Regions from separate parts of the Kitasatospora sp. CM 4170 genome, predicted to be linked through region 1. Evidence: riboswitches for the same ligand, from Rfam matches in the RefSeq annotation. Region 1 holds a riboswitch; each other region holds the start of a gene.
The links. A riboswitch is a leader RNA that binds a small molecule or an ion and turns the genes downstream of it on or off. The one in region 1 is predicted to bind cobalamin.

Region 2: another riboswitch for cobalamin. It lies ahead of RMN57_RS24620 (FecCD family ABC transporter permease); the one in region 1 lies ahead of RMN57_RS27620 (cobalamin biosynthesis protein).
Region 3: another riboswitch for cobalamin. It lies ahead of metE (5-methyltetrahydropteroyltriglutamate--homocysteine S-methyltransferase); the one in region 1 lies ahead of RMN57_RS27620 (cobalamin biosynthesis protein).
Region 4: another riboswitch for cobalamin. It lies ahead of RMN57_RS09170 (HoxN/HupN/NixA family nickel/cobalt transporter); the one in region 1 lies ahead of RMN57_RS27620 (cobalamin biosynthesis protein).

What each region holds. Positions count from the first base shown of each region.
Region 1 is NZ_CP134877.1:6,474,903-6,481,964, reverse strand. Features, by position in the region: gene RMN57_RS27635 (hypothetical protein) at 1-1,202, opposite strand, end outside; gene RMN57_RS27630 (alpha/beta hydrolase) at 1,579-2,694, opposite strand; gene RMN57_RS27625 (transcriptional regulator) at 2,873-3,586, opposite strand; cobalamin riboswitch at 3,847-3,980, shown strand; gene RMN57_RS27620 (cobalamin biosynthesis protein) at 4,076-5,041, shown strand; gene RMN57_RS27615 (cobyric acid synthase) at 5,038-6,555, shown strand; gene RMN57_RS27610 (putative cobaltochelatase) at 6,548-7,062, shown strand, end outside.
Region 2 is NZ_CP134877.1:5,740,865-5,747,926, reverse strand. Features, by position in the region: gene RMN57_RS24645 (amino acid ABC transporter permease) at 1-810, shown strand, start outside; gene RMN57_RS24640 (amino acid ABC transporter ATP-binding protein) at 852-1,604, shown strand; gene RMN57_RS24635 (CGNR zinc finger domain-containing protein) at 1,749-2,342, shown strand; gene sodX (nickel-type superoxide dismutase maturation protease) at 2,348-2,788, opposite strand; gene sodN (superoxide dismutase, Ni) at 2,975-3,370, shown strand; cobalamin riboswitch at 3,474-3,593, shown strand; gene RMN57_RS24620 (FecCD family ABC transporter permease) at 3,697-4,791, shown strand; gene RMN57_RS24615 (ABC transporter ATP-binding protein) at 4,791-5,558, shown strand; gene RMN57_RS24610 (ABC transporter substrate-binding protein) at 5,574-6,578, shown strand; gene RMN57_RS24605 (nuclear transport factor 2 family protein) at 6,656-7,039, shown strand; gene RMN57_RS24600 (GNAT family N-acetyltransferase) at 7,049-7,062, shown strand, end outside.
Region 3 is NZ_CP134877.1:384,766-391,827, forward strand. Features, by position in the region: gene RMN57_RS01615 (3-hydroxybutyryl-CoA dehydrogenase) at 1-52, shown strand, start outside; gene RMN57_RS01620 (aminoglycoside phosphotransferase family protein) at 115-1,098, opposite strand; gene metE (5-methyltetrahydropteroyltriglutamate--homocysteine S-methyltransferase) at 1,175-3,490, opposite strand; cobalamin riboswitch at 3,645-3,870, opposite strand; gene RMN57_RS01630 (SpoIIE family protein phosphatase) at 4,218-6,860, shown strand; gene RMN57_RS01635 (ECF transporter S component) at 6,984-7,062, opposite strand, start outside.
Region 4 is NZ_CP134877.1:2,317,525-2,324,586, reverse strand. Features, by position in the region: gene aroQ (type II 3-dehydroquinate dehydratase) at 1-52, shown strand, start outside; gene RMN57_RS09190 (AAA family ATPase) at 280-1,140, shown strand; gene RMN57_RS09185 (DNA-formamidopyrimidine glycosylase family protein) at 1,238-2,047, shown strand; gene RMN57_RS09180 (ATP-binding protein) at 2,124-4,157, shown strand; gene RMN57_RS09175 (metalloregulator ArsR/SmtB family transcription factor) at 4,339-4,737, opposite strand; cobalamin riboswitch at 4,820-5,014, shown strand; gene RMN57_RS09170 (HoxN/HupN/NixA family nickel/cobalt transporter) at 5,047-6,210, shown strand; gene rpmG (50S ribosomal protein L33) at 6,291-6,455, opposite strand; gene RMN57_RS09160 (aminopeptidase P family protein) at 6,714-7,062, shown strand, end outside.

The sequences.
Region 1 (7,062 bases):
GCGCGGGCGAAGAGCCGCACCGGGTCGCCGGCCGAGGCGCCCTCGACGTGGCCCACCAGCAGCTCGGTCTCACCGTGGTCCAGGACGGCCGCGGCGGTGTCCACCCAGAGCCAGGCGGCGTCCTCCGCGCCCAGCACGTCGGCCGGGGAGACCCCCTCGTCCGACTGCTCGGCCAGCCAGAGCAGCGCGTACGGGCGCAGCGCCGGCTCGTCCACGGCGGCCCGGACGGCCTGCTCGGCGGTCGGGCCGGCCACCCGCAGCGCCTCGAAGGCGAGGCCGCGGACCAGCGCGTCGTCGCCCTGCGCGGCGTCCAGCAGCTCGGCCACCGCCCGGTCGGCCGGGCGGGCGGCCACCCAGGCGCGGAACTCGGCGCGGGCCGGGCCCGGCGAGTAGTCGGCGCAGGCGTTCAGGAGTTCGAGGGCGCTCTGCTCGATGTGCCCGGCGGCGGTCTGGGCGACCGTGCAGATCTCCTCCAGCTTGGCCCGCACCGCCCAGTGCCCGAGCGGGGAGAGCTCGGCGGCGTCGTCCTTGCGGACCACCGCGCCGACGGCGGCCAGGCCGTCCAGCATCCAGTCCAGGACGGCGGCGACGTCGCCGGGCGCGGCCGGGGTGTCGATCTGCGGCTCGCGGCAGGTGCCGCGGACCGCCGAGACCGCGGAGGCGGCGTGCGGGACGGGCGACAGCGACAGCGCGGCGGTCCCGCCGGCCACCCGGCGCTCGTCCAGGCCGCGGCGCAGCAGCTCCAGCAACTCGCTGTCGGCGACCGGACCGGCCACCAGGTGCAGGAAGGAGAGCAGCTGCGGCGCCTGGTCGACGGCCTGCCCGGCGAGCACCGCGAAGACGCCGCGCAGGGCGGCCGGCGGCACCGGGGCGAGCAGCGTCCAGGCGTCGAACAGCGCCGACCAGCCGCGGACCACGGCCTCGTCGTCGTGCTCCCAGGCGTGCAGGCGCCAGCCGGGGGCGGCGCCGCCGTCCCGGGCCTCCACCAGACCGACCAGGAGCGCCTGGCCCCAGGCCTTGGCGGCGGCGCCGACCGTCATGGCCAGGGCGCGGCCGGCGGCGCGGGCGTCGTCCGGGAGCAGCTCGCCGCGCTTGTCGACCTCGGAGAGCTCGCCCGCCCAGCGGGCGATGCGGACGGCGTCGACCAGCATCCGGCGGGCCAGCGGGGCGAGCTCGGCGGGGGCGGGGAAGCCTTCGGGCACCGGGACCCGGCCGCGGCCCGGTGCGGGTGCGGGCCCTCGCCTGCGGGGTACGCCGGGGCCGCCCGGCCTGGCGCCGGCGGGGCGGTGGGCCGTGCCGGGCAGACGGGTCACCGTCGCACCGGAACCGATCGTCGGCGGGAGCGGGGCATCACGGTCGCGCGGGTTCCGAGACGTCACGTCGAGCAGTCTTCCCCTTGTACCGGCCATCTGTCACATCCGGTTCGCCTCCGGTACCGGCGGGCGGGGGCAAGGGGTCCACAAGATCGGGCAACAGGCCCCAAACCGCCTGGCCGAAACTGTGTGACGTGGCCACGCCAGCGAGGCGTCCGGGGTGTGACCGGGGAGGTGGGAGGGGGAGGGAGGCCCTCCCGCGGCGTCAGAGCAGCGGGGTGAGCCAGCGGCGCAGCAGCTCCTCGTAGGCGTCCGGGTCGGCGTTCCAGAGCGCCGCGTGCCCGCCGTCCGGCACCGCCTGGAGGCTGACCACGTCGGGGCGCAGGGCCGCCAGGCGGGCGGCGGCCTTCCAGGGGGCGATCCGGTCGTCCGGGCTCTGCAGGACGAGGGTCGGCGCCCGCAGGTCGGTGCCGTCCGCGATCCGGGCGAAGCCGGCCAGGTCGACGCCGGTGCGGCCCTCGGCGGCCAGCGCGCCGAGGTCGGCGGCGGCGCCGCGGAAGCCGGCCCGGGCGGCGCCCCGGCGCGCCGAGGCGGGCAGGTCGAGGACCGGCGAGTCCAGCACCAGGCCGGCGATCGACGAGGCCCAGGCCGACCGGGCGGCCACCTGGAGGACGATGGTGGCGCCGACCGACCATCCGTAGAGGACGACCCGGGCGGCGCCGTTGTCCAGCGCGAGCCGGACGGCCGCCTCGACGTCCCGCCACTCGGTCTCGCCGAAGTGGCCGAGGCCGTCCGGGGAGGCGGGCGCGCCCTCGTCGCCGCGGTAGGTCACGGCGAGGGCCGGCAGGGCGAGCCGGTCCAGGACCGGCAGCACCGGGAGGACCTGCTGCCGGTCCGCGTCCGGGCTGTGCACCAGGACGACCCAGGTGCCGCGCTTGCCGTCCAGGTACCAGGCCGGAAGGGCGCCCAGCTCGCCCTCGGCGGCGGTCTCGCCGTACGCCAGGCCGAGCGCCCCGACCGGGTCGCCCAGGTGCACCCGCGGGGTGAAGCGGACCTCGGTGCCCGCCGTCAGCGTGCCCCGGTCGGCCCGGACCAGGCGGCGGGTGACGCCCCGCTCGTCCCGGTACAGGATCTCGTCGACGACCGCGTGCCCGCCGCCGGCCCACTCGACGCCCCAGCGGCCGGGCCGGGCGCTCTCGGGGCCCGGGGTGAAGGTGACCCGGCCGGCTCCGAGGGCCTGCACCAGGACGGGGCCGGTGGGCGCCTCCCGGGCGGCGGTCGGACGGACCATCCGCTCCGACGCCCGGCGGCCGATCACGAGCACGGCGACCCCGGTTCCGACGGCGGCGGCCGCCACGACGGCCGCGGTTCCCCAACGCATATCGCTCCCCGCTCTGTCGGTCGCGGACTGGGCACTCTGTGCGCACCAGTCCACTCGCGGGGGCGGCGGCCGGCCACCGGACACGGCCGTCCGGGTCACACCGGGGCGGCGAGCGGCCCGGGCAGGGCGGGTCGGCCGGCAGCGCGGCCGAGCAGGACGGCCGGTCAGGGTCCGGCGGTCAGACCGGGATGTCGGTCTGCCGCCGCGCGAGCAGCTCCCAGAACCGCTCGCCGACCGGCTGCTCCCGGGTGCCGGCGGCCGCGGCCGCCGGGGCCGGCGAGCCCCAGCTGCCGGCGCCCCAGTGCGAGGAGACCTGGTACTCGTTCTGCAGCACGGTCAGCACGGCGGCGAGGTCCTCCTCGTGCACCGGCACGATCCGGCCGATCGCACGGACGTGCGCCTGCCAGCGCCCGTCCACGCACTGCTTCAGCCGCTGGTCCAGCTCCTCGCGACGGCCCGTCACCGCGACCAGCTCGCGCAACCGCAGCCCGAGCACCTGGGCGAGCGCGTGGGTCTGCGCCTCGTCGCCGTCCCAGCGGTCGGCCGCCTCGGCCTGCTGGTAGTGCCGCAGCGCGAGGCCGATCCGGTGGGCCGCCGCCTCCTGGCCGAGCTCCCGGGCCACCCGGAAGTCCCGCAGCCGGGCCGGACGGACGCCCATCAGCTGGGCGGGCGGGCACCAGAGCGCCCGGGCCAGGGCGATGAACTCCTCCTCGGTCGGGAGCAGCTCGCCGCTCTCCCAGCCGAGCACGTGGGCGGGCAGCAGCCGGACCCCGTGCGCGGCCATCCCCTCGGCGACCTGCTCGGGGGTCAGGCCGAGGCCGGCGCGGTGCGCGCGGGCGGCCGCCGGGGAGAAGGGCACCGGCGGCAGGGCGGGTGGCTGTCTGCGTCGCATGCGCCGACCGTAGGGGTTTGGTCCATCGGCACCCCAGCCGCCGAACGCACGAAGCGGGACTGGAGGTACCTCCAGACGGATGGACGATCCCACAGCCTGTCATGCCCCTGCGGCAGTCATGATCGGAGATAGCGACGTGGTCGGGAACGGTGAAGACCGGGGCGGGGCGGCGTGCTGCCGTGTGACCAACCCCTCCGCGACCTTGGTTGACTCGCGGTTCGGCCGCGTGATGGGATCCTTCAGCCAATACGGAGGCATGCAGAGGAAGCCGGTGCGAGTCCGGCGCGGTCCCGCCACTGTCACCGGGGAGCACGTCCGACACACTTGCCACGGCGAGCCGTCAGAAGCCGCTGGAAGGCGCGGGCGTGCGTTCGACCCGGAAGCCAGGAGACTCTCGCCCCCGGTACGTCGATCCAGGGCGCGGACCCTGAGTGAGGACACGCACGCGATGCAGGCTGCCCAGCCCCACCGAGACCTCTGCTGCCTGCCGTGCGCCCGCTGACCCGCGCCGCCGCCTTCGCCCTGGGCGCCGCCGCCGGCAGCCTCGCCGACGCCCGGTTCGCCGACCCGCGCCGCGGCCACCCGGTGGCGCTCTTCGGCAGCGCGGCCGGCCGCCTGGAGCGCCGGATCTGGCGCGACGACCGGGCCGTCGGCGCCGCCTACACCGCACTCTGCGTGGGCGCCGTCGCGGCCGGAGCGGTGGCCGCCGAACGCCTGCTGGGCCGGCGTCCGGCCGGGCGGGCCGCGCTGGCCGCCGCCGCCACCTGGACGGTGCTCGGCGGCACCTCGCTCACCCGGGAGGCCCGCACCATCGGCCGCTCGCTCGCCGCGGGCGACCTGACGGCGGCCCGGGCCCGGCTGCCGCACCTGTGCGGGCGCGACCCGAGCGCGCTGGACGGGCAGCAGGTGGCCCGCGCGGTGGTCGAGTCGGTCGCCGAGAACACCGCCGACGCCGTGGTGAACGCGCTGGTCTGGGGCGCCGTCGCGGGCACGCCCGGACTGCTGGCCTTCCGCGCCGTCAACACCCTGGACGCGATGGTCGGCCACCGCTCGCCGCGGCACACCCGCTTCGGCTGGGCCTCGGCCCGGCTGGACGACGTGGCCGGCTGGCCGGGCGCCCGGCTGACCGCGCTGCTCACGGTGGCCGCCTCCCCCGAGCCCCGGACCGCCTGGCGGGTCTGGCGCCGGGACGGCTCCGCGCACCCCAGCCCCAACGCGGGCCAGGCCGAGGCGGCCTTCGCCGGCGCCCTCGGCGTCCGCCTCGGCGGGACCCTCCACTACGGCGACCGGGTCGAGCACCGGCCGGTGCTGGGTGCGGAGCTGCGGCCGGTCGGGGTGGACGACATCGAACGGGCCTGTCTGCTCTCCCGGCGGGTGGGCGCGCTGGCCCTGGGTACGACGGTCGCGGGGCACCTGCTGCTCCGGGCGGCCCTGGGCAGGAGGGGAAGGGCATGAGCAACGCACTGCTGGTCGCCGGGACGACCTCGGACGCGGGCAAGAGCGTGGTCACCGCGGGCATCTGCCGCTGGCTGGCCCGACAGGGAGTCAGCGTCGCGCCGTTCAAGGCGCAGAACATGTCGCTGAACTCGTTCGTCACCGCCGACGGCGCCGAGATCGGCCGGGCCCAGGCGATGCAGGCGCAGGCGGCCCGGGTGGAGCCCGAGGCGGCGATGAACCCGGTGCTGCTCAAGCCCGGCGCGGACGGCCGCAGCCAGGTGGTGCTGCTGGGCCGGCCGGTGGCCGAGGTCGGCGCGCTGGACTACCGCGAACGCAAGCCCGTCCTGCTGGAGCGGGCCCTGGAGTGCCTGGCCGACCTGCGCCGCCGCTACGACGTGGTGGTCTGCGAGGGCGCCGGCTCGCCGGCCGAGATCAACCTGCGGGACCGGGACATCGCCAACATGGGCCTGGCCACCGCCGCCGGGCTGCCGGTCGTCGTGGTCGGGGACATCGACCGCGGCGGCGTGTTCGCCGCGATGTACGGGACGCTGGCGCTGCTCTCGGCGGAGGACCAGCGGCACGTGGCCGGCTGGTTCGTCAACAAGTTCCGCGGCGACGCACGGCTGCTCGCACCCGGGCTGGAGATGCTGCGCGAGCTGACCGGCCGTCCGGTGCTGGGCACCCTGCCGATGCTGTCCGGGCTCTGGCTGGACGCCGAGGACTCGCTCGACCTCACCACCGTGGTGGACCGCACCGAGGGCCGCGGGCCGGTGGGCCGGGACGTGCTGCGGGTCGCCGTGGTGCGCTTCCCCCGGCTCTCCAACTTCACCGACGTGGACGCGCTGGCCCAGGAGCCGGGCGTGCTGGTCCGCTGGGCCACCCGCCCGGAGGAGCTGGCCGACGCCGACCTGGTGGTGCTGCCCGGCACCCGGGCCACCGTCGCCGACCTGGCCTGGCTGCGCGAGCGCGGGCTGGAGCCGGCCCTCCGGGCGCGGGCCGCGGCCGGACTGCCGGTGCTCGGCGTCTGCGGCGGCTACCAGATGCTCGCCCGCGGGATCGTCGACGGGGTCGAGTCCCGGGCCGGCGCGGTGGACGGGCTCGGCCTGCTGCCGACGCACGTCCGGTTCGGCGCCGAGAAGGTGCTCGGCCGGCCGGTCGGCGAGGCCTACGGGCAGCGGGTGGAGGGGTACGAGATCCACCACGGCGTGGTGACCGTCGAAGGGGGCACGCCGTTCCTGGACGGCTGCCGGGTGGGCGCCGTCTGGGGCACCACCTGGCACGGCGCACTGGAGAACGACGGCTTCCGGCGCGCCCTGCTGGGCGAGGTAGCCGCCGCCGCCGGCCGGGACTTCGTCCCCGCCCCGGACACCTCCTTCGCCGCCGCGCGCGAGGCCCGGCTCGACCGGCTGGGCGACCTGATCGAGGAGCACGCGGACACCGACGCGCTGTGGAAGCTGATCGAGGGCGGGGTGCCGGCCGCGGGCACGCTGCCGTTCCTGCCGCCCGGGGCCCCCTTGGAGAATCATGAGTGACGTCCGCTACCCGTTCACCGCGATCGTCGGCATGGCCGACCTGCGGCTCGGGCTGCTGCTCAACGCCGTCTCCCCGGCCGTCGGCGGGGTGCTGGTGCGCGGCGAGAAGGGCACCGCCAAGTCGACCATGGTGCGCGCGCTGGCCGGCCTGCTGCCGTCCATCGCCACCGTCGACGGCTGCCGCTTCGCCTGCGACCCGGCCGCTCCGGACCCGCAGTGCCCGGACGGCGCGCACGACGGCGCCCCGGCCTCGGCCCGCGCGGCCCGGCTGGTCGAGCTGCCGGTCGGCGTCTCCGAGGACCGGATCGTCGGCTCGCTCGACCTGGAGCGGGCGCTGGCCGAGGGCGTCAAGGCGTACGAGCCGGGGCTGCTCGCCCGGGCCCACCGCGGTGTGCTCTACATCGACGAGGTCAACCTGCTCCAGGACCACGTGGTGGACCTGCTGCTGGACGCCGCCGCGATGGGCCGCTCCTACGTGGAGCGCGAGGGCGTCTCGGTGCGGCACGC
Region 2 (7,062 bases), 730 kb from region 1:
GTCGGGAAGTACCTCTTCCACGACAGCATCGTGCACGGCATGCTCGTCACGTTGGAGCTGACCGCGCTCTCCATGCTCATGGGTGTGGTCGGCGGCATCATCCTCGCGGTGATGCGGCTCTCCGCGAACCCGCTGCTCTCGGCCACCGCCTGGGTCTACATCTGGGTCTTCCGCGGTACGCCGGTCCTGGTGCAGCTGGTGTTCTGGAACTTCCTCGGCCTGATCTGGGCCAAGCTCTCGATCGGTGTGCCGTGGGGGCCGGAGTTCTGGTCCGAGTCCACCAACGTCCTGATCCCGACCTTCGTCGCCGCCCTGCTGGGCCTGGGCCTCAACGAGGCCGCCTACATGGCGGAGATCGTCCGCGGCGGCATCCAGTCGGTCGACCTGGGACAGACCGAGGCCTCGCACGCGCTCGGCATGAGCCAGTTCCAGACCATGCGGCGGATCGTCCTGCCGCAGGCCATGCGGGTGATCATCCCGCCGACCGGCAACGAGACCATCTCGATGCTCAAGACCACCTCGCTGGTCTCGGTGATCTCCCTGGAGGAGATCTTCCGGGCCGGCCAGGTGATCTACTCTCGGAACTACCAGAACATCCCGATCCTGATCGTGGTCAGCCTCTGGTACCTGTTCTTCACCTCCGTGCTGACCATCGGCCAGTACTACATCGAACGGCACTACGCCCGCGGCTCCAACCGGACGCTCCCGCCGACCCCGCTGCAGCGGGTCCGGGGCCTGTTCCGTGGGAAGCCCACCCCGAAGAAGACCACCGACGTGGTCCCGGGGCTTGAGGGAGGTGGTCACGTATGACCGATCTGACCAAGCCGCCCGTCGACGCCGCCACCGGCCCGATGGTCCGCTCCGAGAACGTCCACAAGTCCTTCGGCCCGGTCGAGGTGCTCAAGGGCATCGACCTGGAGGTCAAGCAGGGCGAGGTGTTCTGCCTGATCGGCCCCTCCGGCTCCGGCAAGTCGACCTTCCTGCGGTGCATCAACCACCTGGAGAAGATCAACGGCGGCCGGCTCTGGGTCGACGGCGAGCTCGTCGGCTACCGGCAGAAGGGCGACAAGCTCTACGAGCTCAAGGACCGCGAGGTCGCGCTCAAGCGGCGGGACATCGGCATGGTCTTCCAGCGCTTCAACCTGTTCCCGCACATGACCGCCATAGAGAACGTCATCGAGGCGCCGGTGCAGGTCAAGGGCGAGTCCAAGTCGGACGCCCGGGAGCGCGCGATGGCCCTGCTGGAGCGGGTCGGCCTGTCCGACAAGGCCAAGAACTACCCGTCCCAGCTCTCCGGCGGCCAGCAGCAGCGTGTCGCCATCGCCCGTGCGCTCGCCATGAAGCCCAAGCTGATGCTCTTCGACGAGCCCACCTCGGCGCTCGACCCCGAGCTGGTCGGCGACGTCCTCGACGTCATGCGCGGACTGGCCGAGGAGGGGATGACCATGGTCGTCGTCACCCACGAGATGGGCTTCGCCCGCGAGGTCGGCGACGCCCTGGTCTTCATGGACGGCGGTGTGGTCGTCGAGTCGGGCAACCCGCGCGACGTCCTCACCGACCCGCAGCACGAGCGCACCCGCGCCTTCCTCTCCAAGGTGCTCTGACCCGAAGTGCTCTGAGCTCACCGGGGTGCGCCCGCCGCACCCCTCGGCGCCCGGCAGGCCGGTCCTGCCGGGCGCCGACGTTTTCCCCGCCCGGGTAATAGGCTGGGAGCATTCAGCCCGTTACCGAATTCTGGAAGGACCACCGTGGAGCTCGCCTCGTACGCCGATCTGGCCGTCCGGCTGGTGAACACCGAGGAGCCCGAGCGCGGCACCGATTCGCTGACCTCGGTGGAGGCGGTGCGCGCCCTGTTCTCCGAGTCCTCGCGCGCCGCCGCGCTCGCCGACGAGTCGGACCTGCCGCGGCTGCGGACCGTCCGGACCCGGCTGCGCGGGGTGTTCGAGGCCGCCGCCGAGGGCGACGAGGTCCGCGGCGTCGACCTGTTGAACAGCCTGCTCATGGAGTTCCCGGTCAGCCCGCTGGTCTCCGGCCACGAGCACCTGGACGACGCCGGGCGCCCGCGCTGGCACCTGCACCTGGCCGACAACTCGCCGACCGCCACCGCCCACTTCAGCGCCGTCGCGTGCATGGGGCTGGCGGTGCACCTGACCGAGCTGGGCGCCGACCGGCTGGGCATCTGCCAGGCCGCGCCCTGCCGCAACGCCTACCTCGACACCTCCACCAACCGGTCCCGGCGGTACTGCTCGGACCGCTGTGCCACCCGGGCCAACGTCGCCGCGTACCGGGCCCGCAAGCGGCAGGAGGCCCAGGACGCGGCCGCCCTCGACGGGCAGGCCTGACAGCTCTAGAGGGAGTCCGGGTCGACCCAGACGCCGCAGCGGCGGGCCAGGCCCGGCACCCGGGCGAGCGGGCCGGAGAGCAGCAGACGCTCCAGCCCCCGGCCCGGCGCCAGCCAGGCCGGCCGCGGCCGCAGCCGCAGCAGCACCCGGCCGAGCACGAGCTCGTCCGGGACGGCGCCGTAGCTGCGGCTGTCGCTGTCGATCGGCCGGTTGTCGGAGAGCAGCCACCAGCCCTTGGCCCGGCGCTCGGCCGCCCGCTTCACCACCAGCAGGTCCTGCTGGAACGGGTGGCGGAAGACCACCACCGCGCCCGGCCGGATCCGCGCGCCGTAGCGGACCAGCAGCTGGTCGCCCTCGCGCAGGGTCGGCACCATCGAGGGGCCCGCCACGTCGATCAGTCCGAACGGCGCGCCACCCCCCGGGGTGCCGCCCTCCGGTTCCGCCATCCGCGCCACGACTCCTCCTCCCGGCCGGCCGCGTCCAAGTCTGCCGCACCGGCGGCCTCCCGGCCGGTGTCCGGATTGGCCCGGTTCCGACTCCGCCTTTTGACCGAGGCCCACCGCCCGATCGCGAAACCCACGGGCCGGAAGGGTAATCTCGGGCGCGGGAAGACGATCTAAGGAAGGACTCCCATGTTCTCTCGTCTGTTTGCACCTCGCGCCACCGCCCACGCCCACTGCGACCTCCCCTGCGGCGTGTACGACCCGGCGCAGGCCCGGATCGAGGCCGAGTCGGTCAAGGCCACCCAGGAGAAGTACCAGGCCAACGAGGACCCGCACTTCCGCGCCCGCGCCATCATCATCAAGGAGCAGCGCGCCGAGGCCGTCAAGCACCACATCTCGGTGCTGTGGAGCGACTACTTCAAGGCCCCGCACTTCGAGAAGTACCCGCAGCTGCACCAGCTGATCAACGACACCCTGAAGGCCGCCTCGGCCACCAAGGCGTCGACCGACCCGGCCACCGGCCAGGCCCTGCTCGACCTGATCGCCGAGGTCGACAAGATCTTCTGGGAGACCAAGCAGGCCTGATCCCCGATCAGCCCGCACCGACCGCCCCCGTCCGGCCCGCCGGACGGGGGCGGTCGCGTTCTCCGCGGGCCCGGCGCACCCGGTAAGGGTCAAAGGGCCTGATCACTTGTTATGCTGCCAGGGTGCCCCGCGGGGGAAGCCGGTGCGAATCCGGCGCTGACCCGCAACGGTAAGCGGTGCCCCGTGCCCCGCGAGCCCGATCGCCCCGGGGTGCCGACCTCCCGACAACTCGCCGCGGACTGCGAGGGGATGGCGCCCCGGCACGCCTGCGGCCCGGGCGCGATCGCCCGTCGCCGGCCGCGGCCAGAGGCGAAGGCGCGCCACCCGTGACCACCGCAGCGACCGCACCGCCCCCGACGGCGCCCACGCCCGTGCCCGCAGCGGCCCGCCGCCTGCCCACCGGCCCGCTGGCCGCCGGCCTGGCGTCGGCGCTGCTGCTCTCGCTGGTCTGCGGGGTGGCCCTGGGCTCCACCGGACTCGGCTGGTCGCACGTGCTGCGCTTGCTGGGAGCCGGACTGACGGGCGGTCGGCTGCCGGCCGAGGAGGCCGCCGCGTACGCCATCGTCTGGGAGATCCGGCTGCCGCGCACCGTGCTGGCCGCCGTGGTCGGCGCCGGGCTCGCGGCCACCGGGGTCGCCGTGCAGGCGATGGTCCGCAACGCGCTCGCCGACCCGTTCGTCCTCGGCATCTCCTCCGGCGCCGCGGTCGGCGCCAACGCGGTGCTCCTGCTCGGCGCCTTCGCCTCGCTCGGGGTCTGGGCGATCTCGGTCTCCGCGTTCGGCGCGGCGCTGCTCGCCATGGTGCTGGTGTACGCCGCCGCACGGACCGCGGCCGGTCTCACCCCGCTGCGGCTGGTCCTCACCGGCACGGCGATGTCCTACGGCTTCTCGGCGGTGACGGCGCTGATGGTGTTCGCGGCCGCGCGCGGCGAGGCGGCCCGCAGCGCCATGATGTGGCTGCTCGGCAGCCTCGGCGGGGCGACCTGGGGCTCGGTTCCGATCGCCGCCGCCACCGTGCTGGCCGGCCTCGCCCACCTGGCCTGCGCCGCCGGGCGGCTGGACGCGCTGGCGATGGGCGACGAGACCGCCGCCTCGCTCGGCGTGGACGGCGACCGGCTGCGCCGGGAACTGTTCGCCGTGACCGCGGCCGTCACCGGCACCGTGGTGGCGGTCAGCGGCGCGATCGGCTTCGTCGGCCTGATGGTGCCTCACCTGACCCGGATGCTGGTCGGCGCCGGCCACCGCCGGGTGCTGCTGGTCGCCCCCCTCGCGGGCGCGCTGCTGCTGGTCTGGGTGGACATCGTCTCGCGCACCCTGCTGGCCCCGGCCGAGCTGCCGGTCGGCGTGGTCACGGCGGTGCTCGGGGTGCCCTGCTTCCTGCTGCTGATGCGCCGTCGCGGCCACGCCCTCGGAGGCCGCTGATGGACGTCTCCCTCGACGGCCTCTCGGTCGACCTGGCCGGCACGCGGCTGGTCCACGACGTCACCCTGGCCGCCCCCGGCGGCCGGCTGGTCGGCCTGGTCGGGCCGAACGGCAGCGGCAAGTCCACCCTGCTGCGCTGCGTCTACCGGGCGCTGCGGCCGGCCGCCGGCGCCGTCCGGCTGGACGGCGAGGACCTGCACGCGCTGCCCGCGCGCGAGGCCGCCCGGCGGGTGTCCGCGCTGCCGCAGGAGCACTCCGCCGAGTTCGACTTCACGGCCGCCGAGGTGGTCGGGATGGGCCGGCTGCCGCACCGGGGCGGCTTCGCCCGGCCGAGCGCCGGCGACGACGGGAAGTGCGCCGCCGCGCTGCGGCGGGTGGGCGCCGGGCACCTGGCCGGGCGCGGCTTCCTGAGCCTGTCCGGCGGGGAGAAGCAGCGCGTGCTGATCGCCCGCGCGCTGGTCCAGGAGCCGCGCGTGCTGGTGCTCGACGAGCCCACCAACCACCTGGACATCGCCCACCAGCTGGAGGTCCTGGCGCTGGTCCGGGAGGCCGGCCCCACGGTGCTCACCGCTCTGCACGACCTCAACCTGGCGGCCGCCCACTGCGATCTGCTGTACGTCATCGCGGCCGGGCGGATCGTCGCTTCCGGGGCACCCGCCGAGGTGCTCGAACCCGCCCTGCTGGCCGAGGTGTTCGGCGTCCGCGCGACCCCCGTCCGGCACCCGGTGACGGGCGCCGTCCAGCTGCTCTTCGACCGACTCCACTGACCCCGAGGACCACCCGTGCGCACCAAGGCCGCCGCCTCCGCCGCCCTGCTCTCCCTCGCCCTGACCGCGTGTGGCGCCGACATCGCCCCCGCCGGGGACGCCGGCGCCCCCTCCGGCGCCGCCGCCCACTACCCGGTGACCGTCGACAACTGCGGGACCAGGACCACCTACCAGCGCAAGCCCGCCCGGGCGGTGAGCAATGACATCGGCATCACCGAGCTGCTGTTCTCGCTCGGCGTCGCCGACCGGATGGCCGGCTACGTGATGCCGGACGACAAGGGCGGGGTGGACGAGGTGGCCTGGAAGGACGGCTACCGGCGGACGCCCTGGCTCTCCAAGCAGCGGATCACCAAGGAGCTCGTGCTGGAGGCCGGGGCCGACCTGGTCTTCGCAGGCTGGCACTACGGCTTCAGCGAGGCCGACGGCTTCACCCCGAAGGCGCTGGCCGGCCTCGGCATCGACTCCTACGTGCTGAGCGAGTCCTGCCGCAGCGGCTCGGGCCCGGAGCGCGGGGTGATGTCCCCGCTGGACGCGCTCTACACCGACCTGGCCAACCTGGGCGAGATCTTCGACGTCCGCGACCGGGCCGACCGGCTGATCGCCGACTTCAGGGCGCAGATCGCCGCCGTGCCGCAGCCCGAGCGCCGGCCGCGCGTCTTCCTCTACGACAGCGGCGAGGACAAGCCCTACACCGCGGGGAGGTTCGCCGCACCGCAGGAGATCATCACCCGGGCCGGCGGGGAGAACGTGACGGGCGACGTCGCCGACTCGTGGACCACCGTCGGCTGGGAGAGCGTGGTCCGGCGCGACCCCGAGGTGATCCTGATCAACGACTACGGCGACACCGACGCCGGGGCCAAGCGGAGCTTCCTGAAGTCCTTCCCGCCGCTGGCCGGCGTCTCCGCGATCAAGAACGACCGGATCTTCGTCCTGGACTACGCCGACCTGGTCGAGAGCCCGCGCAACCCGGCCGCGATCACCGCGCTCGCGGCGTACCTGCGCGGTGCGGCGGCGGGCTGAACCACCGGGTGGGGGGCGGCCCCGCGGGCGTAGGCTCGGAGGTACGAGCCGACGGAACCGACCGGAGGAGCGAGAGCATGAGCACGATGGCCGCGCCGACCGCCTTCGACACCGACGCACTCCGCGAGGGCATCGAGCGCAGCGACGCCGAGGCCCTGCTGGCGCTGTACGCGGACGACGCCGAACTGCGCGTCGTCGACCGCAAGACCCAGCCGAGCCACCCGCTGGTGATGCACGGCCGGGAGGAGATCGCCGCGATGCTGGACGACCTCTACGGCCGGGAGATGACCCACAAGCTGGAGCGGGCGGTGGTCCAGGACGACCACCTCGCCTTCCTGGAGTCCTGCCTGTACCCCGACGGGATCCGGGTCCTCATGAGCTCGATGGCCGACCTGCGGGACGGCCGGATCGTCGACCAGACCTCGATCCAGGCCTGGGACGAGAACGAGCAGGCCAAGTAGGCTCGTCGCATGATCCGTACCGC
Region 3 (7,062 bases), 6.1 Mb from region 1:
CCTCCTCGGCCGCAAGTCCGGCCGCGGCTTCCACGCCCACCCGGCGGCCTGACGAACACGCCCCGCCGGTGCCCGGTGCCCGTCCCGAGGGGGGCGGCACCGGGCGTTCCCGACCTACGCGTAGCGCTCGAACAGGGCGTGGAGGTACTCCTCCAGCCTGCCGGCCAGAAGGTCCGGGGTCAGGTCCGTGCGGCCGAGTTCGCGCCAGGGGACGGCGACCTTCTCCGCGTCCGGGGCGAAGGCCAGAGCGTCGAGGATCCGCCAGTACAGATGGGCCGCGCGCTGCTCGGCGAGGCGACCGCCCGCGGCGAGGTACCGGTCGGCGAAGGTCATCCCCAGGGAGACACCGTGGAGCAGGGACAGGGCCGTCGAACAGTGGGCCACGTCGAGGTCGGCCGGCCCCCAGGAGGTCTCCACCCAGTCGACCACACCGCTGATGCGGACGTCCTCCCCCTCGCCGTCGAAGAGGACGTTGCCCGGGTGGAAGTCCCGGTGCAGGAAGCAGGGCCGGACGGCGGGCGGATCCTGCCGGATGACGTCGACGGCCGTACGCCACAGCTCCGGCCGCACCGTGTCCTGCGGGAGCACCACCCGTTCCGGCGATGTCCAGGCCTGCCAGACCCGTGGCCTGGCATCGGCGGGGACCTCGACCTGATGGATGCGCACCAACTGCTCGGCCAACAGATCGGCCCGGCACTCGGCGTCCCGGTCGTCCAGTCGGACGGCACCGGGCAACGACGACATCAGCAGGGACGGGTGGTCGCAGGACGCCGCCGTCGCGTCCGCCGCCACGAGCGTGGCCGCAGGCACGTCGGTCGCCCCGAGTAGCCGCAGGACCGCGGCCTCGCGGGACAACAGCCCCTCCGCGTGCCGCACGTAGAAGGGCTTCGCGAAGGACCGCAGCACCAGGTCCCGCCGGCCGCCCGGCCCCGTGACGCGCAGCCGGCGCATCTCCGAGGTCCAACCGCCGCGCAGGCACTCGGCGCCGGTTATCCGCTCCCCGTCGGCGAGCCGCTTCTCCACCCACGACCGTGTGGCGCCCCAGCCCTGCGCCCCGGGATCCCCGTCGACTCGCTCCGTGCCCCCGGCTTTGATCACGAAGGAAGGCTATCGGTACGGGGACGGGCACGGTGCGTGTCACCGTGCCCGCCCCTGGTGATCCCGTGCCGGCTCGTCAGCCGGCCAGTTCCTCCCGCAGGTGGCGGGCGGCGGCGACCAGGCTGTCGAGGGAGGCGCGGGTCTCCGGCCAGCCGCGGGTCTTCAGGCCGCAGTCGGGGTTGACCCACAGCCGTTCGGCCGGGATCGCGGCGAGCCCGGCCCGCAGCAGGGAGACCGCCTCGTCGGTGCTCGGGACGCGCGGGGAGTGGATGTCCCAGATGCCGGGGCCGACCTCGCGCGGGTAGCCGGCCTCGGCGAGCTCTCCGGCGACCTCCATGTGCGAGCGGGTGGCCTCCAGGGAGATGACGTCCGCATCGAGGTCGTCGATGGCCGTCATGACGGCGCCGAACTCGGCGTAGCACATGTGGGTGTGGATCTGGGTGTCGGCTCGCACCCCGGAGGTGGCGAGGCGGAAGGCCTCGGTGGCCCAGGCCAGGTACGCCGGGCGGGCGGCGGCCCGCAGCGGCAGGGTCTCGCGCAGGGCCGGTTCGTCGACCTGGACGACCGCCGCGCCGGCGGCCTCCAGGTCGGCCACCTCCTCGCGCAGGGCGAGGGCCACCTGGCGGGCGGTGTCGGCGAGCGGCTGGTCGTCGCGGACGAAGGACCAGGCGAGCATGGTGACCGGGCCGGTGAGCATGCCCTTGACCGGGCGGTCGGTGAGGTCCTGGGCGTAGCGGAACCAGTCGACGGTCATCGGGTGGGGGCGGGAGATGTCGCCGGCGAGGACCGGCGGGCGCACGTACCGGGTGCCGTAGGACTGGACCCAGCCGTGCCGGGTGGCGAGGTAGCCGGTGAGCTGTTCGGCGAAGTACTGGACCATGTCGTTGCGTTCGGGCTCGCCGTGGACGAGGACGTCCAGGCCGGCCTTCTCCTGGTAGGCGATGACCTCGCGGACCTCGGCCGCCATCCGCTCCCGGTAGGCGGCCGCGTCGATCCGGCCGGCGGTCAGGTCGGCGCGGGCGACGCGCAGCTCGGTGGTCTGCGGGAACGAGCCGATGGTGGTGGTCGGCAGCAGCGGCAGGCGGAGCCGGGCGCGTTGGGCTTCGGCGCGCTCCGGGTAGGCCTGGGCGCGGTGGGCGTCGGCCCCGGTGACGGCGGCGGCTCGGGCGCGCACGGCCGGGTCACGGGTGACCGGCGAGGTGGCGCGGGAGGCCAGGTCGGCGCGGTTGGCGGCGAGTTCGGCGGTGATCGCGCCGGTGCCCTCCCGCAGGCCGCGGGCCAGCAGGGCGACCTCGGCGGCCTTCTGCTCGGCGAAGGCGAGCCAGCGGGCGATCTGCGGATCGACGTCGCGTTCCAGGCCGGCGTCGATCGGCACGTGCAGCAGGGAGCAGGACGGCGCGACGTCGACCCGCCCGGCGAGCCCGAGCAGGGTCGCCAAGGTGGCCAGCGACTTCTCCAGGTCGTTGATCCAGATGTTGCGCCCGTCGACCACACCGGCCACCAGCCGCTTGCCGGGCAGGCCCCCGGCGGCGGCGAGGTCGTCGAGGTTGGCGGCGCCCGGTCCGGTGAAGTCCAGCGCCAGGCCTTCGACCGGGGCCTTGGCGAGCACCGGCAGGGCTTCGCCGAGGCGGTCGAAGTAGCTCGCCACCAGCAGCTTCGGCCGGTCGGCCAGGCCGCCCAGCTCGCGGTAGGCGCGAGCGGCGGCGTTCAGCTCCGCCGGGGTGCGGTCCTGCACCAGCGCGGGCTCGTCCAGCTGCACCCAGGCGGCGCCCGCCGCCCGCAGGTGGGCGAGCAGTTCGGCGTAGACGGGCAGCAGCCGGTCCAGCAGGGTGATCGGCAGGAAGTCCTCGGCCACCCCGGGAGCGGGCTTGGCCAGCAGCAGATAGGTCACCGGGCCGACCAGCACCGGCCGGGCGGCGTGGCCGAGGACGAGGGCCTCGCGCAGCTCGGCGACCGCCTTGGCCGGGTTCGCGGCGAACACCGTGTCGGGGCCCAACTCGGGCACGAGGTAGTGGTAGTTGGTGTCGAACCACTTCGTCATTTCGAGCGGCGCGACGTCCTGGGTGCCGCGTGCCATGGCGAAGTAGCCGTCCAGCGGGTCGGCGTCGACGGCGGCCCGGTGCCGGGCCGGGATCGCGCCCACGGCGACCGTCGCGTCGAGCACGTGGTCGTAGAGCGAGAAGTCGCCGGTCGGGACCTCCCGGACCCCCGCCTCGCCGAGCTGCGCCCAGTTCTCCCGGCGCAGGTCGGAGGCGGTGGCCAGCAGCGCCCCGGCGGTGACCGCGCCCTTCCAGTAGCCCTCGATGGCCTTCTTCAGTTCCCGGCCCCGGCCCTGGCGGGGGTATCCGTACACGGTGGCCACGGTCGCCGCGGCTGCGGACTTCGCTGTCAAGGGACTCTCCTTCGCGAGCCTGGTTCCTCTGGTGCCGGTGACGGCACGAAGGCGCGAAGGGATGACGGACCGGGCGGACGCCCCGCACCCGGGTGCTGCTCCGCCTGTCTGCACGCCGACCCGCCCACGAGGTCACCGGATGGCCGTGCGCGAACGGTCGCGCACGGGCAGTGGCAGGTCTTCGGACTCGCGGGCACGGCCACCCTGGTACCAGGGCGGACACCTACTGGCCGTCGCTTCCCAGACCCGACCCGGGCCCAGTGCGTATGACGGCGGTCGTTCCCGCTCACCGCTGCGGGGCAGTCCCGGATTCCCACCGGGTTCCCTCTTGCGACGCGCCTGCCTGGCGGGCAGGGCGAACCAGCTGCACGGCCAGCTTAGGGGCAGGACGGCGGGCACCGACCAGTGAATCGCTCAAATCGTCCGGATGCTGAGACGCGCCCTGCGACCTCCTCGGCGTCGACGACCGGCCGCGGCGGCGGCCGGGGCGGCGGGAGCCCGGCTCGTCCTCGGACGTGCACGGGTGCGGGCCAGGTGGCAGCGTGGGAAGGAGTCTCGGGTGTGCGGGGACGGCCCAGGTGCAGCGAGAGGCCAGCCAGTGCGGCGAAAGGACAGCCAGGCCCTCGGCGGCGAGGACAAGGGCGAGGCGGCGAGGCGCCGCTCGCCGTGGCGTGGGCTGCCCTCCCGGCTGAGGGTGCGCAGCGTCGCCGGGCAGGTGTTCCTGTGGATGCTGATCGTCGTGGTGCTGCTGATCGGGGCCGCGCTCACAGCGCTCATCCTCCAGGCGCGCAACAACAGTACGAACGGGGCCGAGCAGCGCACGCGCGCCGCGGCGGTCACCCTGGCGCAGGTCCCGATGGTGGTGACGGCGCTGGGCAGCCCCGACCCGACGGCGACGCTGCAGCCGCTGGCCGAGGACGTCAGGAAGAGCGGCGGCTTCGACTACGTCGTGATCTTCAGTCGGGAGGGCATCGCCTACACGGCGCCCAATCCCGAGGAGATCGGGACCCACGTCGTCGGCGCGTACGGGGCGGCCTTCAAGGGGCCGTTCACCAGCAGCTTCGCCACCCCCTTCGGACGGGTCGTGGACACCACCGCACCGGCCGACAGGCCGGACGGTTCGGTCGCCGGGCTGGTGTCGGTCGGCTACACGGTCGCGCACGCGGGCGGCGACGTGAGCCGGCAGCTGCCGGTCCTGCTCGGCGGCGCGGCGGCCGCGCTCGCCGCGGGCACGGCCGGTGCGGTGCTGGTGCGGCGGCGGCTGCGCCGCCAGACGCACGGCCTGGGCCCGTCCGAGATGACGCGGATGTACGAGCACCACGACGCGGTGCTGCACGCGGTCCGCGAGGGCGTGCTGATCGTGGGCGCGGACACCCGGGTGGTGCTGGCGAACGACGAGGCCCGGCGGTTGCTGGGGCTGCCGCCCGAGGTGGAGGGGCGGCCCGTCGCCGAGCTCGGGCTGAACCCGGGCCTGGCCGAACTGCTGGCGTCCGGGAGGGCGGCGACCGACGAGGTGCACCCGGCCGAGGACCGGCTGCTCGCCGTCAACAACCGTCCCACCGCACCGTTCGGCGGAGGGCCCGGCAGCGTCGCGACCGTCCGGGACACCACCGAGCTGCGCGCACTGGCCGGGCAGGCCGAGGCGGCGCGGGCCCGGCTGCAGCTGCTCTACGACGCCGGACCGCGGGTCGGCACCACCTTGGACATCGTGCAGACCGCACAGGAGCTGGCCGACGTGGCGGTTCCCCGCTTCGCGGACTTCGCCACGGTCGAGCTGGCCGATCCGGTGCTGCGCGGTGACGAGCCGCCGCCGGGCACGGGCACGGCCGGTGGCCCGGAGATCCGCCGCACGGCCGTCAGCGGCATCAGGGACGACTGGCCGCTCTACCCCGTCGGCTCGCTGATCAGTTTCGTGCCCGCCACCGCCGAGGGCGCCGCGCTGGAGAGCGGGCACGCCGTACTCGCCGCCGACCTGCACCAGGCGCAGGCGTGGCGGGCGCGTGACCCGGAGAACTCCGACCGGGTGCTCGCGTACGGGATCCACTCGCTGATCTCGGTGCCCCTGCAGGCGCGCGGCCTGATCCTCGGCGAGGTCAACTTCTGGCGCGCCGGGGAGTCCGAGCCGTTCGGGGAGGAGGACGTCTCCTTCGCCGAGGAACTGGTCGCCCGCGCGGCGATCACCGTCGACAACGCCCGCCGCTACACCCGCGAACACCGGATGGCCGAGACGCTGCAGCGCAGCCTGCTGCCGCGCGGTCTGCCCCGGCAGGGCGCCCTGGACGTCGCGTACCGCTATCGTCCGGCCCGGCAGGGAGTCGGTGGGGACTGGTTCGACGTCGTCCCGCTGCCCGGCTTCCGCGTGGCACTCGTCGTCGGCGACGTCGTCGGCCACGGGCTGCACGCCGCCGCCACCATGGGACGGCTGCGCACGGCCGTGCTCAACTTCTCCGCCCTCGACCTGCCCCCGGACGAACTGATCGCCCGCCTCGACGACCTGGTCGCCCGGCTCGACCAGGGCGAGGCGGCCGCGGGAGAGGGCGACGACGACGGCGAGCCGGCGGCTGTCACGGGCGCCACCTGCCTGTACGCGATCTACGACCCGGTCTCCGGACACTGCACCATGGCACGGGCCGGCCACCCGCCGCCCGCACTGGTGCACACCGACGGCTCGGTGGAATTCCTCGACCTGCCCGCCGGCCCGCCCCTCGGCGTGGGCGGCCTCCCCTTCGAAACCTCCGAACTCCGACTGGCACCCGGCACCGCACTGGTCCTCTACACCAACGGGCTGATCGCGACCCGCGACCGCGACCTCGACAGCGGGCTCGCCGACCTGCACGCCGCCCTCGCCGACACCCGAGCCGAACGATCCCCCGAGGAGACCTGCAGGGCGGTGTTCGACGCGCTGGTCCCGCCACGCCCGAGCGACGACATCGCACTCCTCGTCGCCAGGACACGCCTGTTCGAGCCCGGCCAGGTCGCCACCTGGGAGGTACCGGACGAGTTCGCCGCCGTCTCCCGCGTCCGCTCCGCATGCGCCGACCAGCTGGCCGCGTGGGGCCTGGAGGAACTGGCCTTCACCAGCGAGCTGATCCTCAGCGAACTGATCACCAACGCCATCCGCTACGGCACCCAGCCGGTCCGCGTCCGCATGCTGCGCGACACCAGCCTGGTCTGCGAGGTCTCCGACGGCAGCAGCACCGCCCCGTACCTTCGCTACGCCGCCACCACGGACGAGGGCGGCCGCGGCCTGTTCCTGGTGGCCCAGATGGCCGAGCGCTGGGGAACCAGGTACACGGCCCGGGGCAAGGTCATCTGGTCCGAACAACCGCTGGTCGCACCGGCGCACCAGTTCGAGGCCATGCTGTTGTAGCCGGCCGCCCGGCGGTCGGGGAGCAGAGCCTGCCGGATGTCGTTTCGGGACCGGTTCGGTCCACTCGGTGGAGGTGCGGGAGGGCTGCGGAGGCCTCACGGCGGGCTGGACGACGTGCCGATCTCATCCGGGCGAGCCGGCGGTGGTCGAGTTCAGGCCGTCCGCAGCCTCGAAGCGGACCGCGGGTTCGAAGTTGGCGCGC
Region 4 (7,062 bases), 4.2 Mb from region 1:
TTCGTACGAACTGGCCCTGCGCGCCCTCGCCGAGCAGCTCACCACGCGCTGAGGCCCGCTCGGGCGGCCCGGCGGCGGACTGTGCCCGCCGCCGGGCCGCCGTGTAGTGTCCCCGCTGAAAGAAGTCGGGAGGTGACCGTGGCGCAGTACACCGGGGGTGGACAGGTCCCCCCTCGTCCCGTCGCTCCGCCGGCCCCGCCGTATCCGGGCAGCGCGACCACCGCGCCCCCGGCGCCGCCGTCGACCCCGTCGGCCCCGTCGGCCCCGGCAGCGGCCGGGATGCCGCAGACCGGGCCGGTCGCGCTCCAGCCGCAGTCCGTGCAGCCGCAGTCCGTTCAGGCCCAGCCGGGGCAGCCGCCGTACGGCGGGCACCCGGCCGGCCCCCGGCCCGTGCCCGCACCCGCGCCCGCACCGGCGTCCGCTCCCGGGCCTTCGCACGCTGCCGCGGCCCCCGCCCCCGCCCCCGCCCCCGCCCCCGCTCCGGCGCCCGCCCCCGTGCCGGCCGGCGGCACCGGGCACTTCCTGCTGCCCTCCGGCGCGCCCGTGCAGCTCCCCGCCCACCCGCCGCAGCCGCACGCGCCGACCGGACCGCTGGCCGTGCTGCTGATCGGTCCGGCCGGCGCGGGCAAGACCACGGTCGCCCGGCACTGGGCCGAGCGGCGCCAGACGCCCACCGCCCACATCAGCCTGGACGACGTCCGGGAGTGGGTGCAGTCGGGCTTCGCCAACCCGCAGTCCGGCTGGAACAGCGCCTCCGAGGCCCAGTACCGGCTGGCCCGCCGCACCTGCGGCTTCGCCTGCCGCAACTACCTCGCCAACGGCATCTCCTGCATCATCGACGACGCCGTCTTCCCCGACCGCCCGGCCATCGGCCTCGGCGGCTGGAAGCGCCACATCGGGCCCGGCATGATCCCGGTCGTGCTGCTGCCCAGCCTGGACTCGGTGCTCAGCCGCAACGCCCGGCGCAGCGGCAACCGGCGGCTCGGCGACGAGGAGGTCGCCCGGATCCACGGGCGGATGGCCGGCTGGTACAACTCCGGGCTGCCGATCATCGACAACTCCCACCTGGACGTCGCCGCCACCGCGGCCGAGCTGGACCGGGCGATCCTGGCCCGGCTGATGGGCATCCCGGTCCGCTGAGGTCGCGGGCCCGGGGCGGCCTCGGGGCCGCGGTGGTGTCGGTGCCGGCTGCGATGATGGACGGGTCCTGATCGACCACCCGGGGGAGCTGACGCCCGTGCCGGAAGGCCACATCATCCACCGCCTCGCCGCCGCGAGCAGCACGGCCTTCGGCGGCCGCGCGGTCAGCGCCTCCAGCCCCCAGGGCCGGTTCGCCGACGGTGCCGCACTGGTCGACGGCCAGGTGCTGACCGGGGCCGAGGCCACCGGCAAGCACCTCTTCCTCGGCTTCGAGGGCGGTGCCTGGGTGCACATCCACCTCGGCCTCTACGGCGGCCTCACCTTCGGCGAGGGCGCCGCGCCCGAGCCGGTCGGCCTGGTCCGGCTGCGGCTGGCGAACGACGACTCCTACGCCGACCTGCGCGGCCCCAACACCTGCGCGCTGATCACCGGCGCCGAGAAGGCCGCCGTCGCGGCCCGCCTCGGCCCGGACCCGCTGCGCACCGACGCCGACCCGGACGCCGCCTGGCGGCGGATATCGGGCAGCCGGACGACGGTCGCGGCGCTGCTGATGGACCAGAAGGTGCTGGCCGGCGTCGGCAACGTCTACCGGGCCGAGGTGCTGTTCCGCCACGGCATCAACCCGCACCGGGCCGGCCGCGACCTCACCCGCGCCGAGTGGGACGCGATCTGGGCGGACCTGGTCGCCCTGATGCACGAGGGCGTCGGCGCGGGCCGGATCGACACCGTCCGCCCCGAGCACACCCCCGAGGCGATGGGCCGCCCCCCGCGGGTGGACGACCACGGCGGCGAGGTCTACGTCTACCGCCGGGCCGCCATGCCGTGCCTGATCTGCGGCACCGACGTCCGCACCGAGGAACACGCATCCCGCAACCTCTTCTGGTGCCCCCGCTGCCAGCAGGCGTAGGGGGCGTTCCCGGTTCGAATGATGCCGCCTCAGGATCCGCCGTACGCTGGGGGACGGCGTGGAGGGAGCGGGGCGGATGGACGCGTACGAGACGGCCAACACCATGTCGGGCACGGTGCACGGCTACGTGGTGCAGGGGCGGAACGTCGAGGTGCACCTGCCATCGGGCCCGCGGCTCGCGACGCCGCACCAGGTGCGCAAGCCGCGCCCCGTCTTCGTCAACCGGGAGAGCGAGCTCTCCGCGCTCGTGGCGGCGCTCGGCCGGGCCGCGGACGGCGGGCCGGCCGTGGTCGCCTTCACCGGGCTCGGCGGCGTCGGGAAGACCGAGCTGATCGCCCAGTTCGTCCACCGGTACGGCGGGCACTTCCCGGGCGGTGACCTCTACGCAGACCTCGCTGTTCACCGCCACGACGGCGAGGTCGATCTCGGGGCTGTCCTGGGCGGGTTCCTGCGGGCGTTCGCGGTGGAGCGGGTGCCGGACAGCATGGCGGAGCGGGCCACGCTGTACCGGACGGTCACGGCCGAGCGCCACGTCTTGCTCTTCCTGGACAACGTCGAGCAGGCCGCCGAGGTGCGGACCCTCGTCCCGTCCGCCGGTCTGGTGGTGGTCGCGGGCCGCCGGCGTCTCCCGGGCCTGCGCCTGGACGGGGCCGAGGTGCTGGATCTGGAGCCGCTGGGTGTCACGGCCGGCGCCGCGTTGGTGCGGCGGTGGCTCGGACCTGAACGGGGCAGCGAGCAGGAGCTGCGGCAGCTGGTCGAGCAGTGCGGCGGCCTGCCGCTGGCGCTGAACGCGGTCGGGTTCCAGCTGCTCGACCGCAGCCGCCTGGGCGTGGGCCAGGTGGTGGCCGAACTGTCCGACCGGGAGCGCGGGTTGTCATCGTTCAGCAACGCGGAGGGCGGCATCGACGGTGTCCTGGACTCGGTCTACCGGCGGCTGCACCGGACCACCCGGGAGCTCTACCACCTGATCGGGGTGAACCCCGGCCCGCTGGTCTCGGCCGAACTGGCCTCAGCCGCAGGGATCGAGCGGGTGGACCAAGGCCTGGCGGAGCTGCGCTCCGCCCACCTCCTGGACGATGTGGTGGCCGCGAGCCCGGACGAGCACTACCGCGCCCACGACCTGGTCCGGCGCCACGCCTACGAGCGGGTCCGGGAGCTGCCGGAGCGGTCCGGGTTGTTCGCCCGCGTGGTCGAGTACTACCGGGGCCGGGCGTTCCTGGCGGACGTCGCGGTGCTCGGATCGCGACTGCGGCTGCAGGAGCCGGCCGGCGAAGGGCTGCCGGGGTTCACCTCCGGAGCGGTGGCGCTGGACTGGCTGCGGGCCGAGCGGGCCAACCTGCGCGAGGTGGTCAGGTCGGCCGGTGAGCAGGGCCGGCACGGCGACGTCTGGCGGCTCTGCGAGTCGCTCTGGCCGCTCTACCACGGCGGTAAGTACTACGACGACTGGATCGAGACCCACCGGCTCGGCGTCGAGTCGGCCCGGCGGGACGACCGTTCGGACGCCGTGGTCCGGATGTGCAACCAGCTCGCCCGGGCCCACTACGAGCTGAGGGACTTCCCGCGGGCGACCGAGCAGCTGGCGGCCGCTTCGGAGCTGGTGCCGCTGGTGGCCGACCGTCGGCTGGTCGGCGTGCTCCACGAGACGGACGGCCTGCTCTGCCTGGCCGACGGCCGCCCGGAGCGGGCCGTCGAGCTCTTCACCCTCGCCCGGGAGGAGAACGAGGGCGACGCGCACGGCGTGGTCGTCCAGAGCTACAACCTCGCGCAGGCGCTGATCGCGGTCGGTCGCCCGGAGCAGGCGGTGGTCGTCCTGGACGAGGCCACCGCGCTGGCCGAGGCGGAGGGCGACGCCCCGATGCTGATGCGGCTCCCGCTGGTGCGGGCCCGTGCCCACCGGGTGCTGGGGCTGCTCGACGAGGCCGCCGCCCTGGCGGCGGAGGCCGCTCGGCGGGCTGCGGCCCTCGGCCAGCGGCTGAAGGAGGCCGAGGCGCTGAGGCTGCTCGTCACCCTGGCCGAGGAATCCGGCGACACCGGCCTGGCCGAGCGCGGCCGCTCCCGGCTCGGCGAGCTCGGAGGTCCGGAGGCGGACGCCGGGCAGCGTGGAAGGTGACGCGGGCGGCGTTCGGCGGACGGGGCGCGCGCTGAGGCCGGCAGGATCACCGCCCCCGGTGAACCTGTGCTCGGTGGACTGCTCGGCCTGGGCGGCGCGGTAGGTCCGGGGACGAGGCTCAGGTGCCTCCGCCGTCGTAGAGGTCGCCGAGCACGGGCGCGCGGCGATGGCCCGGGATCTCTCAGCCGGTTGCGGTGGCCGTTCGGGTGTCGGCGGAGGTGGGGGCTGGGTGGGCGGCGCAGGTGTTGAGGAGGGGGCGCATGGCGTCGTCCACGAGCCGGTAGCGCACGACGCGTCCGTCCTTGTCGCCGGTGACCACGCCGGCCGTCCGCAGCAGCCGCAGCGCCTGGGAGACGGCGGGGTCGCGCATGCCGGTGGCAACCGCGAGGTCGGTGACGGCGAGCGGACCGGCGCGGTGGAGGGCGAGCAGCAGGGCGAGCCGTCCGGGGTCGGCGAGCAGCGAGAACCGCTCGGCCCAGGACCGGACGTGCCCGGTGTCGCCGATCGCGGCGATGGCCTCGCAGACCCGGTGTCCGTCGATGGTGCGGTGGCCCGCGCGGTCGGCCGGTACGAGATGCATACGGACATTCTTGCAGCCCCGGCCCTGTGATCCTTGACACCTGCGCAGGTGCGCAGCCTTGCAAGGGTGTGCACGGGCCCCCTACGGTGTTGCCCGCCGTGGTGTTCGGGAAGACCGGTGACGGACCCTCAGGGGTCCGGAGTCCGGAGCGGCCCTCGCCACTGTGATCGGGGGGAATCGTCCGTACCCATGACGCCACTGGGCGCCTCGCGCGCCTGGGAAGGCGGGTACGGAAGCCCCGTCAGCCAGGAGACCGGCCACGGCATCTCACGAACGTCATTCCACGAGGTGCTGGAGCGTGATCCCAGGATGACCCTGCCCGAAACCGCCGCTGCTCCGGCGGCGCCGTCCGTCCTGCCGACCTTCCGGTGGCGCCGCGAGGACACCGTCCGCACGGCCGGGCTGATGGGGGTGATCCTGGCCATGCACGTGGTGGCGTTCGGGACGCTCATCTTCCTGGTCGCCCCCGAGAAGTACGAGGTCGGCACCCAGGTCTTCGGGGTGGGCCTGGGGATCACCGCCTACACCCTCGGCATGCGGCACGCCTTCGACGCCGACCACATCGCGGTCATCGACAACACCACCCGCAAGCTGATGGCCGACGGCAAGCGGCCGGTCTCGGTCGGCTTCTGGTTCGCCCTCGGGCACTCCTCGATGGTGGTCCTGATGGCCGCCCTGGTGGCGGGCGGCGCGCAGCTGGCCGACACCCTGATGGACGACGAGTCCACCACCCACCAGTGGCTGGGCATGGTAGGCACCTCCGCCTCCGGCGCCTTCCTCTACCTGATCGGCGCGCTCAACCTGGCCGCGCTGTTCGGCATCCTCAAGGTGTTCCGCTCGATGCGGGCCGGGCGGTTCGACGAGGCGGAGCTGGAGGAGCACCTCAACGCGCGCGGCTTCCTGGCCCGCGTCCTGAACCGCGCCACCCGCTCGATCACCCGCCCGGGCCAGATGTTCCCGGTCGGCATGGTGCTCGGCCTCGGCTTCGACACCGCGACCGAGGTGACCCTGATGGTGATGGCCGGCTCGGGCGCGGCCTCCGGGCTGCCCTGGTACGCGATCGCCTGCCTGCCGCTGCTCTTCGCGGCCGGGATGAGCCTGTTCGACACGCTGGACGGGACGTTCATGAACTTCGCGTACCAGTGGGCGTTCTCCAACCCGGTGCGCAAGGTGTACTACAACCTGACCATCACCGGCCTGTCGATCGCGGTGGCCTTCATCATCGGCACCATCGAGCTGGTCGGGGTGCTGCACGAGAAGCTGGACCTGACCGACCCGGTGAGCGGCTGGATCGCGGACATCTCGCTGGACAACGTCGGCTACGCGATCGTCGGGCTGTTCGTGGTGGTCTGGGCGGCGGCGATCGGGTACTGGCGGATCGCCGGGGTCGAGCAGAAGTGGAGCCCGCAGCCGGTGCAGCCGGGCGCCGGGCCGGCCGAGGACGCGCCCGCCGCCCAGGAGGCGGCGCGGTAGGCCGCGGGTCGCCGCACGCGATGGAGCCTCCCCGGTCCCGGGGAGGCTCCATCGCGTTCAGGGGGCGCCGCGTTCAGGGGTCAGCGCTCCTCGCGGAAGTCGACGTGCTGCCGCACGACCGGGTCGTACTTGCGCAGTACCAGCCGGTCCGGGTCGTTGCGGCGGCTCTTGCGGGCCACGTAGGTGTAGCCGGTCCCGGCCGTGGACCTGAGCTTGATGATCGGGCGCAGTTCGCTGCGGGCCATGGGTGGTCCTCCTGGGGTCGGCCGGCTCGGCGGGTCGCCGCTCCGGGGTGGCCGTCCCGGCGCCGGCCGGAGGCCGTACGCCGAAATGGAAGTCGTTTTCACGTATTGCCTCACAACGCGCGCTCCGGCCCGCCCATTCCCGGGGGGAGTGCGGTGGGCGCGCGGGGTCGGCGCGCGCGGTGGGGGAGCGCCGCGCGCCGGGCCCCGGCTGGGGGCGCTCGGCGGGCGGATCGGGACGGGCCTCCGTAGGCTCGACCCATGTCTGATGCGTACGCGGGCCGGCGGGAGCGGCTGAGGGAGCACTGCAGTGCGACCGGGGCCGACGCGGCGCTGATCACCCGGGCGGCGAACGTGCGGTACCTGACCGGGTGCCCGCCGTGCGGCGCGACGCTGCTGCTCACCCGGGAGCGGGCGCTGCTGGCGCTGCCGGACGACCTGCCGCCGGACGACACCGGCGAACACCTGATCGTCGAGGACGTGACCCGGGTGCCGGTGGCGGCCGGGGCGGACACCGCGCTGGCCGCCGCGGCCGCGGCGGCGAAGCTCCGGGTGACCGACCTCGCGGTGGAGGAGCACGACCTCACCGTCAGCCGGCACCGGGCGGTGG